2 regions of the Priestia sp. Y58 genome follow, and region 1 is predicted to be linked to the other one. Evidence: a T-box and tRNA genes for the amino acid it is inferred to sense, from the RefSeq annotation. Region 1 holds a T-box; the other holds one or more tRNA genes.
What was found. A T-box is a leader RNA that pairs with one kind of tRNA and senses whether it is charged. The one in region 1 lies ahead of thrS (threonine--tRNA ligase), so its partner is inferred to be a tRNA-Thr.
Positions count from the first base shown of each region.

Region 1 (7,658 bases):
TCTACTTTATCATGTCCGTTTGCCAATTCTTCACGGAAACGATTAAGTAAAAGAATGCAGTAATCCGTACCAATTCCAAACAAAATAGCTACTAAGAACGTTTGCGTGAACGTTGAGATTGGAAAATCGACATTTTTAACTAAAATACCTAGTAACGATTGACTGATTAAGTATGTGATTCCCACAATTAAAATAGGAATAAACGGCGTCACGACTGAACGGAAAACAAGTAGAAGCAAACCTAAAATCAAGAAGATGGTAATAAACTCGGTTTTCTTTAACCCTTCTTCTGAACTGTGTGCAAAATCTTGATTAATAAGAGATGCACCTGTTACATATGCCGTAACGTTCTTTGGCACGTTATCATAAATCTGATTCGCTATTTTTTCAACTTTTTCATCCGATCCACTGACAGTAACCGGAACTAAAACGGTTTTTTTGTCTTTAGACATTAATTGATTACGAACATCTTGATCGTCTGTTAAAGGCGTTGTGACATCTTTTACACCTTTAATTCTCTCTGTCTTATCAATGATTTTCTGTATTTGTTTCTCACTATTTTTATCTAATGCTTTATCTAGCTTAATCACCATACTGATGGTATTACTATCTTCCCCGGCATCTTTTAAAATTTGGCTGGCTCTAGATGAAACGGCATCATCAGGAAGCTGAGACTGACCTTTTTCACTTGCAAGCTTTGTTAAATTGGGTGCCGTTAGCATCAATATAACTGTTAAAGCTAAAATAAAGGCCGCAATCATCCATTTAAATTTCACAATAAATTTCATTTTTTGCTTTCCCCTTTTATAGTTAACTTTTCTTTTGCCATTGTAAGAATTTCAATAAATGTATCTATTTTTTCTTCTTCTACATCATCAAACAAATTCTCAATGATACTAAAACACGCGGCATTTCCGTCATGTATTACCTTTTCTCCTTCAGTCGTAATCTTAATAAGCTTAGAACGTTTATCGCTCTCTAGTTCATTAGTGTCCCACTCCACAAGCCCTTTTTCGAGCAGTTTTTTGATTCGATTCGAAATGGCACTTTTATGAACACCTTGCAAGACAGCAAGACTGCCAGGTGAAGATGGACCTTTAATCATTAAACTATTTAACAAATCAAACTGCTGCCTTGAGACATGTTCGAAGAGGTTATGGCTCAGCTCTCTGTGAATGACTTCTGTTCCTACAAACAGCACTTCTTCAAAAAGTTCTACAGCTTGATATAACTTGCTTTTCGTCACTTCTTTCCCTCCTTTGCTCATTTAGTTTATAGGTATAAACTATTCAACTTTAAAAATAGTTTATAGGACTAAACTTTATTCTGTCAATAAATTTATGTCTGACTGTCTTCATATATGATAAAGATAAACGGAATTCTAAAAGATACCGCTTACATCAGCTTTTTTGGTTGTCAAAGCTCCATCACTTAAGTATTATTAGTAATTGACTTCTTTTCAAGGAGATATAAATTTTATACACAGAAAGGGTGATCACACATGAATACAATGCATGCTAATGAGCAGGTCAGTAAGAAAGATTCCTTTCCAATTGCTCTCATCTCGTTGACTCTTGGAGCTTTTGCTATTGGAATGACGGAATTCGTTATTATGGGGATACTGCCTAACGTTGCAGAAGACCTTCATGTTAGCATTTCGACTGCTGGTCAGCTAATTACGAGCTATGCTTTAGGAGTAGCGATTGGCGCGCCAATTTTAACCATTTTCACTCATCGACTTCCTCAAAAGCTTCTGCTTTGTTTACTCATGCTTTTATTTATTCTCGGAAATGCGATTGCTATTATTGCACCTAACTATGGAATTTTGATGGGAGCTCGTTTAGTTACGGCATTATGTCATGGTACTTTCTTTGGAGTAGGCGCTGTTATTGCTTCACGGCTCGTACAACCGCATAAGCGAGCAAGTGCTGTCGCAACGATGATGGCAGGTTTAACCATTGCAAATATCATCGGCGTTCCTGTAGGAACATTTATTGGCCAACACTTAGGTTGGAGAGCTTCGTTTGGGGCTATTACCATTATGGGAATCATTGCATTTATCGGTATTATTCTATTTATCCCAAAGCTTGGTCAAGAAAAATTAACGGGTCTAAAACAGCAGTTTGCTGCTTTTAGCCAACCAAAACTTCTTGTGATGCTTCTTTTAAGCGCAATAGGGTGCGGTAGTTTATTTACTGTATTTACGTACATTACACCACTTCTTGAAGACGTTACGGGAGTAAGTGAACACAGTGTTACGTGGATACTTGTATTGTACGGATGCGGCGTTACGCTTGGAAATGTTGTTGGAGGAAAGCTTGCAGACTGGAAGTTAATGCCTTCGGTTGTAGGTATCTTTGCTTTTCTTTGTATTGTGCTGACTATTTTTACGTTTACTGTCAAAAGCCCAACAGCAGCGATTATCACGCTGTTTTTCTGGGGAGCAGCAGCATTTGCTGTAATGCCTGGTATTCAAGTGAAAATTATGAACTTAGCACAGGAAGCACCTGCTTTAGCTTCTACTTCGAATCACTCATTTGCTAACTTAGGAAATGCTTTTGGCGCCTTTTTCGGAGGCGTAATTATTAACCATATGGGACTTACTTCACTTCCTTGGGTTGGCGCCATTTTTGTAGGAACGGCTTTTGTTATTAGCACTTGTCTGTTTATTGTGGAAACACGCAAAAAACATAGTGAACAATCGTCCTAACTGTCTAACAACTGAACAAAAAGCAAAAAAAAGAGCCTTTCTTGGATGAAAGGCTCTTTTTTGCTTCTAACTCGCTTTTTTCATTTCTTTACTTGTTAATCGACTGTGTTTACGAGAATAACCTATATACACAAATATACCAAGCACAATCCATATGCTAAAATATAGCCATGTTGTTTTAGGAAGATTAATCATTAAAAATAAACAAGATAATACAGATAAAATTGGTAAAACCGGGACAAACGGCATTGTAAATCCACGTTTTAAAGTTGGGTGCGTTTTGCGTAAGATGATAATGCTGACGCCCACCATACCGAAAGTTAAAAGAGCTCCGATATTTGCTAAATTCGCAAGTTCTTTTAGATCGATAAATCCTGAAATTAACGCTCCGATAATTCCTACTAGCCAAGTGGAGAGAGTCGGAACTCCTGTTTTCTCATTTGTTTTAGCAAATGCTTTTGGCAGCAAGCCGTCGCGGCTCATTGAGAATAAAATGCGTGTTGCTGCATAAATGTAGGCGAAAATAACAGCCATAATTCCAATGACAGCTCCTGCAGCAATAACTCCTGCCACTGCATTTTGTCCTACTGAGTGGAGAACATAAGCCATTGCTTCTGGAACATTCAGTTCTTTGTACGAAACAACTCCAGTCATAACAAGGCATACCGCTACATAAATAATTGTGCAGATCACGAGTGAGCTAATGATTCCAATTGGCAAATTGCGCTGCGGATTCTTTACTTCTTCTGCTGATGTAGACAAGGCATCAAAACCTAAAAAAGCAAAAAATACGGCCGCTCCCCCTGTCACAACACCTTCAATTCCATAAGGCATAAAAGGAGTCCAATTAGACGGTTTCACATAAAAAGCCCCTACAATAATAAAGAGAAGGATAATAAATAATTTAACAAGCACCATAAAGTTATTCACTTTTTTACTTTCTTTTGTTCCTCTTGAAAGCAGCCATGTAATAAGTAGTGTAATACAAATAGCAGGAAGGTTCACTAGGCCTCCGTTTGCAGGAATCGTAATCAATTCTTTTGGCAGCGAAAAACCAAAGCCTTCTAAAAAGTTATTAAAATAAGAAGACCATCCATTTGCTACTGCTGACATCGTTAATAAATAGACGGAAAGCAACGTCCATCCCATTAAGTGCGCTACCACTTCACCGATGGTTGCGTATGTATAGGTGTAAACGCTACCAGATACAGGTATAGTTGAAGCAAATTCCGCATAGCACAGCGCTGCAAATCCGCATACAATAGAAGCCAATATAAAAGAAAAAATAACGGCTGGCCCCGCATCGTTAGCAGCTACTAAGCCTGTTAATACTAAAACCCCCGTTCCGATTACGGCTCCAATACCAAGAAGAGTCAAATCGAATGCTCCTAATGTTTTGACTAGAGATTTGTTTTGACTTTGTTCTAATAATTGCTCGATTGACTTCTTTTTAAATAGTTTTCCCATTGCACTCTCTCCTCTCTGTTGCCACTCATCCATTAAAAAACTTGAAAATGACGTCTTTTCCCATTTGGCTGCGCGTTTTCACTTCAGATACAGAAGTAATTATATAGAAATAATTACTAACTTGTCTATTAGTATACTAATATCATTATATATATTTCAAGAGTTTTTGTAAGCGATTTCTTAGTATTGCTCTATTTTGGATTTATAAACTAAATAAAGAGATTATCATTGTGCTTACGTATAATAAGTTTGAATAAAAATAATATTCTAAAAAATAATTTTATATGTTTTTAGATAACTTTTTTACTAGCTATCTTCAAATATAAATTCCTGACATAGGGATTATTTACAGAATGATGAATGTTTTACCTTAACGGGTGTTATAATGATGAAAACTGAAGTGTATGAAGGGCGGAGAAAGATGTTTAACTTACTTATTGGCTGTATTTTACTAGCATTAGGAGTATACTTTATGTTTAAATTTCTTTTTTACTCTCCTTCTAAAAAGAAGCGAGAGCAGCAAAACATGAACAAACCATCAGGTGAGGCTTCAGCTTCATCTCGTACAAACGATTCGAATAGAATAAGATAAATTTTTTTATAAAATACCGGCGTTTGTCTAAGGCAAAAGTTATACTGCTGATATATATTATCTTATACCCTTCTAGTTCAATATTCCCTTCATTTTGGTGTGAGACAAAATGAAGGGAATCACTATCCGACTTAAAAAATCGGATTTTTCTATTTAGTAAGGTAAATAGCTTCAATAAACTCTGTTTAAATTCTTTTCTTTATTCAAGTGTACAGCTGCCTCTTCCACACTTACTGTTCCTATATTTTTCTTCCCGTGCTTTCGCATAGCAAGCGATTCATTTTCCACTTCTTTATCTCCTATCACAGCCATATAAGGAACTTTCAGCATTTCTGCTTCTCGAATTTTCAGCCCTATTTTTTCAATGCGATCATCTACTTCAACACGATACCCTTTTAACTCCAGCTCGTGTTTCACTTTATATGCATATTCCATATGCGGCGGTGCAATAGGCAATAGTTTGAGTTGAACAGGAGCTAACCAAAGAGGAAATTGACCTTCGTAATGTTCAATCAAGATGGCCATAAATCGTTCAACGGAACCGTATATAGCGCGGTGAATCATTACGGGACGATGCGGTTTATTGTCTTCTCCAATATACATACAGTCAAACTTCTCCGGCATTAGGAAATCAAGCTGAACTGTGCCGCACTGCCAGCTGCGACCTAAGGAATCTAAAATATGAAAATCGATTTTCGGCCCATAAAAAGCTCCGTCTCCTTCATTTACCTGATAGTCTAAGCCTTTTTCACTTAACACAGATTGAAGCGACTTTTCTGCTTGGTTCCATGTTTCAATATCTCCCATGAATTTTTCAGGTCGTGTGGATAGCTCCACTTTGTAATCGAAGCCAAAATGTGAGTAAAAGTCATGGATAAACGCTAGAATGCGGCTAATCTCAGCTTCAATCTGACTAAGTTCTACGAATAAATGAGCGTCGTCCTGTGTAAATGAACGGACTCTTAGCAATCCGTTTAAAGAGCCAGAAAGCTCGTGACGATGAACTAATCCAAGCTCTGCGTATCGAATCGGAAGTTCTCGGTAGCTTCTTCGCTTGCTGTTAAACAATAAAATGGCTCCCGGACAATTCATCGGTTTGATCGCATAGTTTTGTTTGTCAACATTTGAAAAATACATATTCTCATGATAGTGCTCCCAGTGTCCTGATTGTTCCCAGAGCTCCTGTTTCATCATGATGGGTGTTTTTATTTCTTGATAGCCTGCTTTATAATGCTTTTGTTTCCAGTAGTTTTCTAACTCATTTCGAATAATCATTCCGTTAGGTAAGAAAAACGGCATACCAGGAGCTTCTTCCATCGACATAAACAGCTCCAGTTCTTGACCTAACTTTTGATGATTTCGCTTTTCTGCTTCCACTTGTTTTGACATGTTCATTCCTCCAATATGTTTTTATTCAACAAAAAAGCCGCACTCATCCCTAGTAAAGGGACGAATGCGGCCGTGGTACCACCCTAATTCCGTAAAATACCCATACGTATTTTACGCTTAAAAAGATAACGGTTTTACCGGTTGCGGTTTCAGTGTATACACATTCCCCGCCGCAGCTCCAAGGTGGTAAATTCATTTCGTTTTCTAAGGGTTCTCAGCCAGTGACCCTACTCTCTGTAAAGAAAATCCAAAAATGATTCATGTCCTTTTCATTGCTTGTATATTCATTTTTTCTACATAAAAAGCCGCACTCATCCCTAGTGAAGGGACGAATGCGGCCGTGGTACCACCCTAATTCCGTGAGATACTTATACGTATTTCACGCTCAAAAAAGATAACGGTTTTACCGATTGCAGTTTCAGTTATGCACGTTCTCTGCAATAGCTCTAAGGTGGTAAATTAGATGATTTCTTAAGGGCTCTCAGCCAGTGACCCTATTCTCTGCGAAGAAAACAGCATCTAATTCGTGTCCTTTTCATTGCCAAATACTGTTTATTAGTTGTTAAAAGCGATTATAGTGTATAAATTTAACAAAAGTCAAGAAGTAATTTTTTATTTTTTAATGGTATAGAATTATTTTACGCTTAAATTTTTGAAAAGTTACTTAAGAATATACGGACTTAAAAAGTTTTTTATTATACTATTAATGACTACATTTCATTCTTATTTTCATAACAATAAAGGCGAAAAAGAAAGATGCTATAAGTCCTTATTTGTTTTATCTAAGCAGAATTAACGAAGTGAAACCAATACTATCCCAAACCAGAACAATTAACACATCACAAGCGTCATCAGGTTTTTTTATTTATATACTAAAATATTAAATACACCTTTTTATGCTTACCCAAATGTTTGACTTCAATCCGTAGAAACTATTTTTTATCTATCTTTAGACGGAAGCTCATCATGCATGCTTCCACTTTGCGGAAAAATCCGTTTTTTCCTGACTTGTTCTTTAAGAATAACATTAAGCTGGCGCTGAATTTCCCTTGTTTTATTTGTCGAAAAATACGGGTGAGCCAGATTTACTGTTTCTAACGGATCCTTGGTCAAATTGTACATTTCAATTTGATCAGGAACACGGGTTGTTTTAAGGGTAGTAAAACTTACAGGATAACCTTCATATTGCTCTCCGTGAATGAATTCATCTTTTTCGTCAGCTGCTGACCAAAATTGCAGATTATCATGATAGCGAGCGTATTTCCAAACTTCCTTTCCTGCCGCTGACGAAAACTCGACAATGACCGCTTGAATGTGATTAGGCTGAACAACTGACGGGTAGCTTTCTCCTAAAAAATTTGTTTGGTGAAGTCCTTTTGTCGGGTCATCATCCGTCATGAAGAAAATCGCTGTTTCCTCTTGCTCAGCACACGTTTCTCCTCGAAGTATACCTGACAGGTCTCGCCCAACAAATGGATGTACTTCCGTATGACTTTTTTG
Region 1 covers NZ_JAKWFL010000003.1:540,344-548,001, reverse strand. Annotated here, with positions in the region: gene MMB68_RS12805 (MMPL family transporter) at 1-788, opposite strand, end outside; gene MMB68_RS12800 (MarR family winged helix-turn-helix transcriptional regulator) at 785-1,246, opposite strand; gene MMB68_RS12795 (MFS transporter) at 1,502-2,710, shown strand; gene MMB68_RS12790 (amino acid permease) at 2,777-4,177, opposite strand; gene MMB68_RS12785 (hypothetical protein) at 4,563-4,769, shown strand; gene thrS (threonine--tRNA ligase) at 4,941-6,158, opposite strand; T-box leader at 6,212-6,440, opposite strand; T-box leader at 6,480-6,706, opposite strand; gene MMB68_RS12775 (sulfatase family protein) at 7,098-7,658, opposite strand, start outside.

Region 2 (7,658 bases), on a different contig from region 1:
TCATTCAGGATTACTAATGCTTCCAGGTGCGCTATTAATGGGTGTGATGTCACCGATTACCGGAAAATTATTTGATAAATTCGGAGCGCGTGCACTGGCTGTAACGGGTCTGACGATTACAGCCGTTACGACGTATTTCTTCAGTAACTTAGAGCTTGATACGACGTATACAACGCTCATTACGCTTTACACGCTTCGCATGTTCGGAATGTCCATGGTGATGATGCCGGTTATGACAAACGGATTAAATCAGCTGCCGCAGCGCTTTAATCCGCATGGTACTGCCATGAACAATACGCTTCAACAAGTATCAGGAGCTATTGGTTCGGCTCTATTAGTAACGGTGATGTCAAACCGTACAGCTACGCATGCAAAAGAGCTCGCTCAAGATGCAATGAGCGGAGCAGGAGCAGCGAATGCAACCGCAGCCGGAGCAGCTCAAATGAAAGAACAGATTGGGATGCAGGCAATGGTACAAGGGATTAACGATGCGTTTGCTGTCTCAGTAGTACTAGTGGTAGTTGCCTTAATTCTTTCATTGTTTATGAAACGCGCAACGCCGGCAAGTGAAGATGAAGTGATAAAGGAAAAAGCAGGACGCGAGCAATTTGCTAAATGAAAAAAAATCCCCGCTGAGACAGCGGGGATTTTTTTAGCTTGTATATCTAAAGCTTAAGCCCATTTTCTTTAATAATTTCCGGTAGCCGATGGACGTTTGATCAGCCATAATATGCGCTTCCATCTGCAGGTCTAAAGGCAAGTCTTCAGGTTTTTGGTTTTCAACCATTTCACGGTCTTCGTCAAAGACGCGAAGGTTAAAGTCATACACACCTTCAACGGGAGAATCTTTGTCAAAGTTTCGAGCAATTGGTGCGAATAAACGTGTTTCGCGGGCTGAAATAGGAGAGACTGCATTCATAATCCACAGCTCTGCGCCTTCTGGGAAGTATACTTTTAGCGTAGCTGCAAACGGCGGATAAACATCAAAGACGCGAAGCCATTTAAAATCAGGTGGATTTAAATGCTGCTGTTCTTTGGAATAATTGCTCATGGTGCTCGTATATTCTACATGAAGCCCATACTCTGTATCGCTTACTTTATATTTAGGCACAAAGGCGTTGTTTCGATCACCAAATGTGTCCGTGTGAACCCAAGCAAAATGAGCTACGTCTAAAAAGCCTTCCATTTGACGACCGGCCGAACCCATGATATCAAAGCTCGGACAAACAATTTGCTGAAAATCAGGGTCCTCCCACGCATCGAAGTAAGGCAGGTTATCTTGTTCTCCTGTCAGGGAAGTCCACACTAATCCAAATCGTTCAATAACTGGATAGACGGCCATACACAGGCGGGGAGAAATGTTGGCATCAGGGTGAGCTGGAATCGATGTGCATGCGCCGTCCGTTGCATAGCGGAAGCCGTGGTAAGGACAGACAATTTCATCATCTTCCACCCAGCCCATGCTAAGGGGGGTGCCTCGGTGAACGCATAAATCACGAGCCGCTACTACTTTGTGTGTGGTACGGTATAGAACTAGATTTACATCTAGCAGTTTTACGGACGTTGGTTTCTCTGTTACATCACTGCAGCGTGCGACGGGGTACCAATACTTAGCGAGCGTCGTCCAATCTTCCAGGCTGAACGTGCAGTCTCTTGGGTAGGGAGTTGCCGTTTTTGATTTGGTCATGGTTGGTTGTTGTTCCATCTATTTTCTTCCCTTCTTTTGTAAGCTCTTTTACTAAGGGTAATATAAAAAAAGAAAATTCACACAATTTATGTAAGGAGTTCTAACATAAAATATGGAACTTTGTAGAAAGTGCGAATTTCAGAAGACGCAAATTAGAGAATATACTAATAAAAAAATTTAAAAAAGCGCTTCCTAAATGAATTTAAACGTGATATAATTTTCCAAGACGCTGGTGTAGCTCAGTAGGTAGAGCACTTGCATGGTAAGCAAGAGGTCGCAGGTTCGATCCCTGTCGCTAGCATACTAAAAAACCTTCTTTCTTGTTGAAAGAAGGTTTTTTTATCTGTGTTGGCTTTAAAATTCTTCTCCGAATTATTCTTCCCCGCCTTGTGAAAATTTTAACAGTTTGATAGCCTTATTAGGACGCTGTGAGAAAACATGTGTATCTTTTTCACTATGTCTTATGAATCATATTCAGAAATAATCTTAAAAGAATGTTTATTGCCTCTAAGTATTGGGTACACGAAACTGGGGGGGTTAAATTTCAACAGGGAGTGTGAACGGTAATTTGATTACGTTTAAGAATGTGTCAAAGCAATATCCAGACGGTACGACCGCCGTGAAAAATATTAATCTAGAAATTAACGAAGGAGAGTTTTTCGTTTTAATTGGTCCGAGTGGGTGTGGGAAAACAACCACCTTAAAAATGATTAACCGTCTTCATGATATTACCGAAGGAGAACTATACATAAAAGATAAGCTCGTATCGGACCACAACATACATGAGCTACGCTGGAACATTGGTTATGTCTTGCAGCAGATTGCTCTTTTTCCTCATATGACCATCGCTGAAAATATAGCTATTGTACCCGAGATGAAGCATTGGAAGAAAAACAAAATCAAAACGCGCATTGATGAACTGCTTACCTTGGTAGGACTAGACCCAAAGCAGTATCGAAATCGAAAGCCGTCTGAGCTCTCAGGTGGCCAGCAGCAACGTGTAGGTGTAGCACGTGCCCTCGCAGCTGATCCCCCCGTTATTTTAATGGACGAACCCTTTAGTGCCCTCGATCCGTTAAGCCGCGAACAGCTTCAGCAAGATGTTATTAGCTTAAAAGAAAAAATCAAAAAAACATTTGTGTTTGTTACGCACGATATGAGCGAAGCGATGACGCTTGGAGATCGTATCTGCCTAATGAAAGACGGGGAAATTGTTCAAGTTGGAACCCCGGAGGAATTCATTCAAAAGCCTAAGAATGAATTTGTAAAAACGTTTATTGGAAATCAAGGAAATGCTTTATTTGAGACATTGGATATGTTTCTCAAAGAAAGTGAACAGCCAGACGTAGAACCTACTGAAGAGCTAGCTTCAACCGCTACTGTTCAGCAGGCAATGGACGCCCTTTACGACCATGAAGCAATAGCCGTGAAAAAAGGGAGCAAACGCATTGGCGTTGTAACGCGCAAAACTCTATTAGCGTTTCTTTCTGATAAGACGAAAGAAGGAGGAACGCTGTAATGAATGCACTAAGCACATTACTAGATCAACGAGGAGACGCACTGTTTCAAGCTCTTCTTGAACACATTCAAATTTCAGTACTGGCCCTTGTTATCGCCGTATTAATTTCAGTGCCGCTCGGACTGTACTTAACGAGACATGACCGCATTGCTGAACCGATCATTGGCGTAACAGCCGTACTGCAAACCATTCCTTCACTCGCTTTATTAGGATTACTGATTCCTCTTGTCGGAATTGGAACCTTTCCCGCGGTTATTGCACTGTTTTTATATTCGCTTCTTCCTATTGTACGAAATACATATACCGGAATTAAAGAAGTGGACCCATCTTTAATTGAAGCATCCAAAGCCATGGGGATGAACTCGTGGAGACGATTAATTAAAGTAGAACTTCCTCTAGCGCTTCCTGTCATTATGGCCGGGATTCGCACAGCGATGGTACTCATTATTGGTACAGCGACAATCGTGGCTCTTATCGGAGCGGGCGGACTCGGAAGCTTAATTTTGCTTGGTATTGACCGAAGCGATAATAGTTTGATTTTATTAGGAGCCATTCCAGCAGCATTATTAGCGCTTATTTTTGATGGAATTTTGCGAACGATTGAACACTCAGCTAAAAAAGGGTCCAAAAAACGCTCGTTTATTATGATCATCGTATTAATACTCATTCTTGTTTCTCCGTTTGCAGCTATGAGCGCAACAAAACCAGACCTTGTTATCGGAGGTAAAATTGGTGCAGAACAAGATATTTTAATTAATATGTACAAAGAATTAATTGAAGATCAAACCGATATGAAAGTAAATCTTCGATCGTCGCTTGGAAAAACAGTATTTGTATTTGAGGCTCTGCGTAACAAGGAAATTGATTTGTACCCTGAATATACGGGTACAGCCATTGTGACGCATCTAAAGGAACAGCCGGACAGCAAAGATGAAACAGAGGTGTACAAGCAGGCAAAAGAAGGATTTCAAAAGAAATTCGGCATTGTCTATTTAGATCCAATGAAGTTTAACAACACGTACACATTGACCGTAACAAAAGAATTTGCAAAAGAAAATAATCTAACTACCGTTTCAGATTTGGCAAATGCAACAGATAAAGTAAAAGCAGGGTTTACGCTGGAGTTTAAAGATCGTGAAGACGGCTATGTAGGCATTCAAAAAGAATATGGTCTTACCTTCCCGAATATTAAAACGATGGAGCCGAAGCTTCGCTATCGCGCTGTAGAAAAAGGCGATATTAATATGCTGGATGCTTACGCAACAGATCCTGAAATCAAACAGTTTGGTTTGAAAGTCTTAAAAGACGATCAGCAGTTCTTCCCTCCGTATCAAGGAGCGCCTGTGCTTCGTGAAGATACGCTAAAAGAGCATCCTGAACTGAAAAAAATCTTAAATCAACTGGGCGGTAAAATCAGTGATGACGAAATGCGTGAAATGAACTATCAAGTAAATGCAAAAGGAAAAACAGCTGAAGAAGTTGCTCATCAATTCTTAGTGAAAAAAGGATTAATTAAAGAGTAAAAACGAAGAAAAAAGCTAGGACAACAGTATGTTAGTTGAAAAAAGATCCGAATGATGAATCGTTCGGATCTTTTTATTTTAGTTGGTTCTAGCAGTTGATTCATACTCGATTATTTACTCCATTCGTCCGTCTTTAGATTGGCGTGATTTTGTTAGGTCTCAATCTCTTTTTTATGCGAGAGAAGCATTAATGAAAATGAGGCCTTATGAACAAGCTAAAGGTACCGAATTTGTTTTCTGATGGAAGGGAGGCGCTTTTATGAATTCATTTTTTACGTGTCATCCTGCACAACATTCCTTTCAGCTTTTTTCAGTTGAACATCTTGTAACTTTAGCTATTATCGTGATCATAGGAGCATTTATTTTTTTGTGTCGAAAGCAGCTGCGAAAAAAGAGGTTTGTGTTCGTTTTGATTTCACTCGTTCTAATTACTTCAGAAACGGCCTACCAGGCTTGGGAAATCGTATGTCATCAGTGGTCTGCTGAAACTTCCTTGCCTCTTCAGCTCAGTGACATAGTCGTGCTGCTGGCTGCTGTTATGCTGATAACCAAAAGCAGGTTTCTTTTTTATTTTGTGTACTTCGCAGGAATCAGCAGCTCTGTTCAAGCGATGATTACCCCAGACCTTGGCGGCTATGCGTATGCCCAGTTTCGCTATGTGCAGTTTTATGTATCGCATGGCGGTGTGGTACTTGCTTGCTGTATGCTAATTGCTGTCTGCAGATATGAGCCGACGTTTCGTTCTTTGTGGGTAAGCGTAGTATTTGTTAATCTGTACGGAGGTTTTATCTATGTCATGAATCGTTTACTCGGGGCGAATTATTTATACATGATGAAAAAGCCAGAGCACGCTTCCTTGCTGGATGTTCTTGGACCTCATCCTTGGTATTTAGTATGGATTGAAGGAATCATGATTTTTAGCTTTCTTGTCCTTTATCTGCCGTTTTGGGTACATAAAAAAATTGAAAATGATAAAAGCAAAGTCAATTTTATTGAAGCAGAATGATAATACTGGTAGTTTATAAGTGTAAACTAACTCGGATTTTCTGAAGGAAAAGGAAAGAATGACTGAACAAGCCGTGAGAGGCAAGCGTAAAAAATAGAAAAGAAAAAAGTAAGCACAGACATCAGAAGGAGAGTATCAAAATGAAAACACTGGTTATTTTAGCGCATCCAAACTTAGCATCTTCTCGTATTAATAAAGCGTGGGCAGAGCGAGTAAAAAAAGAGAAGGATGTGTACGTTCATGATTTATATGCAAACTATCCCGATTTCAAAATTGATGTAGAAAAAGAGCAGGAGTTAGCTGTTCAATTCGATCGTATTGTTTTTCAATTTCCATTTTACTGGTACAGCTCACCGGCACTCTTAAAAGAGTGGCAAGATGTTGTCTTAACATACGGATGGGCTTATGGAAGCAAAGGTACTAAACTTCAGGGAAAAGAGTTTGTCGTAGCTACTTCGACAGGGGGCCCTGCAGAAGCTTATCAAGAAGGGGGATACAACCGTTACCCAATGAATCATCTGCTTCTTCCTTTTCAAGCTATGGCAAATTTAACAGGTATGAAGTTCCGAACGCCATTTTTATTTCAAGGAGCAGGCGGTGATCTGAGTGACAAAGTTATTCAAGATAGTGCGGAAAGCTACGCTCGATTGCTAAGATAATAAAAAAAGCCGCGTCACAGCGGCTTTTTAATTTGCGTTTGTTCGTGAGAAAGAAGTAAGCAGCTTTTGAGGAGCAATATCTAATCCTTCAATGAGTAGTCCTGTCATAGCCGTTAGACTCCCGACTTCAAAAGATTCCCCGGCTCTCCAAAATGCTGATTCACCTTGTTTGATATAAATTTTCAGTCCGTTATCGCCAGCTACCCAGCCTTCCCCGTGAACGACTAAAAGAAGCTGTGGAATCGTAGCTTCTTGACGAGGGGTATAATCATTTTCTTGAAAAGATAAAAAGCTGATTTTGACATCTCCAGTATGAGAAAGTAACGGGTTTACTTTATAGGTAGAATGAAGAAAGGAACGCTCTTCTTCAGCTTGAAAACCATATAATTTCATCATTTCATCTCCTTGGCTAAAAAATATAAAAAGAAGTCCTTCTCCTTTCATATACGCATGTAACAGCAAAAATAGAACTCCAAAGAAACGGCTGTTTCTAGGAAAATGGCTTCATTTTTTGTCGAAGCTGAAAATTTTTTGAAGGATAGGGAGGAAAAACAGAAGTTTTTTTGAATAGTATAAAAAAGGTGTCCGCTAATGGACACCTTTTCCTAATTTAAAAATGACTGTAACGCTTGTTTGTTTTCTTCAAGGTCGATGCTTAAAACAGCACCAATACCGGATATTCGTTCATTTGAATAGGAACCTTCAACCGGTAAACGAAGAGATTTTAAATCTGGCTGATTTCCAACTAAAAAATCTTTTCCTATCACGATAAATGTTTTTGGCGGAATATTTGTATCCACATATGGATCAATGACGCCCCATAGCTTAGGAGCTTTCGCCAGCGTCCTTACTTGAAGAGCTTCATCCATTAATTTACCGATCACTTCTTGTTGACGCTTTACGCGCCCGAAATCACTTTGGCTATCATGTCGGAATCGCACGTATCCTAGTAATTTATCTCCGTGAAGAGTTTGTTTTCCAGGTTTTAGCGTCATGCCAATTCCTGATGACATTTCGTGCGGCACGGTAACCGTAATTCCCTCAGGGGCAATCGTATCGGCAACTTTAGAAAAACCTTTAAAATCAACAACGGCATAATAGTTTACATCTACGCCGAAATTTTCTTTAATTGTCTTACGCATTAATTCGGGCCCGCCAAATGCATAGGCTGAATTTAATTTGTTTTTGCCATGTCCGGGAATATCCACATATGAATCACGCATCAAAGAAACAATTTTAGGCTGATTGCTGTCTTTGTCATAAT
Region 2 covers NZ_JAKWFL010000001.1:136,078-143,735, reverse strand. Annotated here, with positions in the region: gene MMB68_RS00860 (DHA2 family efflux MFS transporter permease subunit) at 1-619, shown strand, start outside; gene MMB68_RS00855 (aromatic ring-hydroxylating oxygenase subunit alpha) at 653-1,705, opposite strand; tRNA gene MMB68_RS00850 (tRNA-Thr) at 1,916-1,988, shown strand; gene MMB68_RS00845 (ABC transporter ATP-binding protein) at 2,256-3,206, shown strand; gene MMB68_RS00840 (ABC transporter permease/substrate-binding protein) at 3,206-4,729, shown strand; gene MMB68_RS00835 (YwaF family protein) at 4,989-5,735, shown strand; gene MMB68_RS00830 (NAD(P)H-dependent oxidoreductase) at 5,876-6,394, shown strand; gene MMB68_RS00825 (cupin) at 6,422-6,790, opposite strand; gene MMB68_RS00820 (LCP family protein) at 7,000-7,658, opposite strand, start outside.
Region 2: it has a tRNA-Thr gene. The T-box ahead of thrS (threonine--tRNA ligase) is inferred to sense a tRNA for this amino acid. The anticodon was not compared.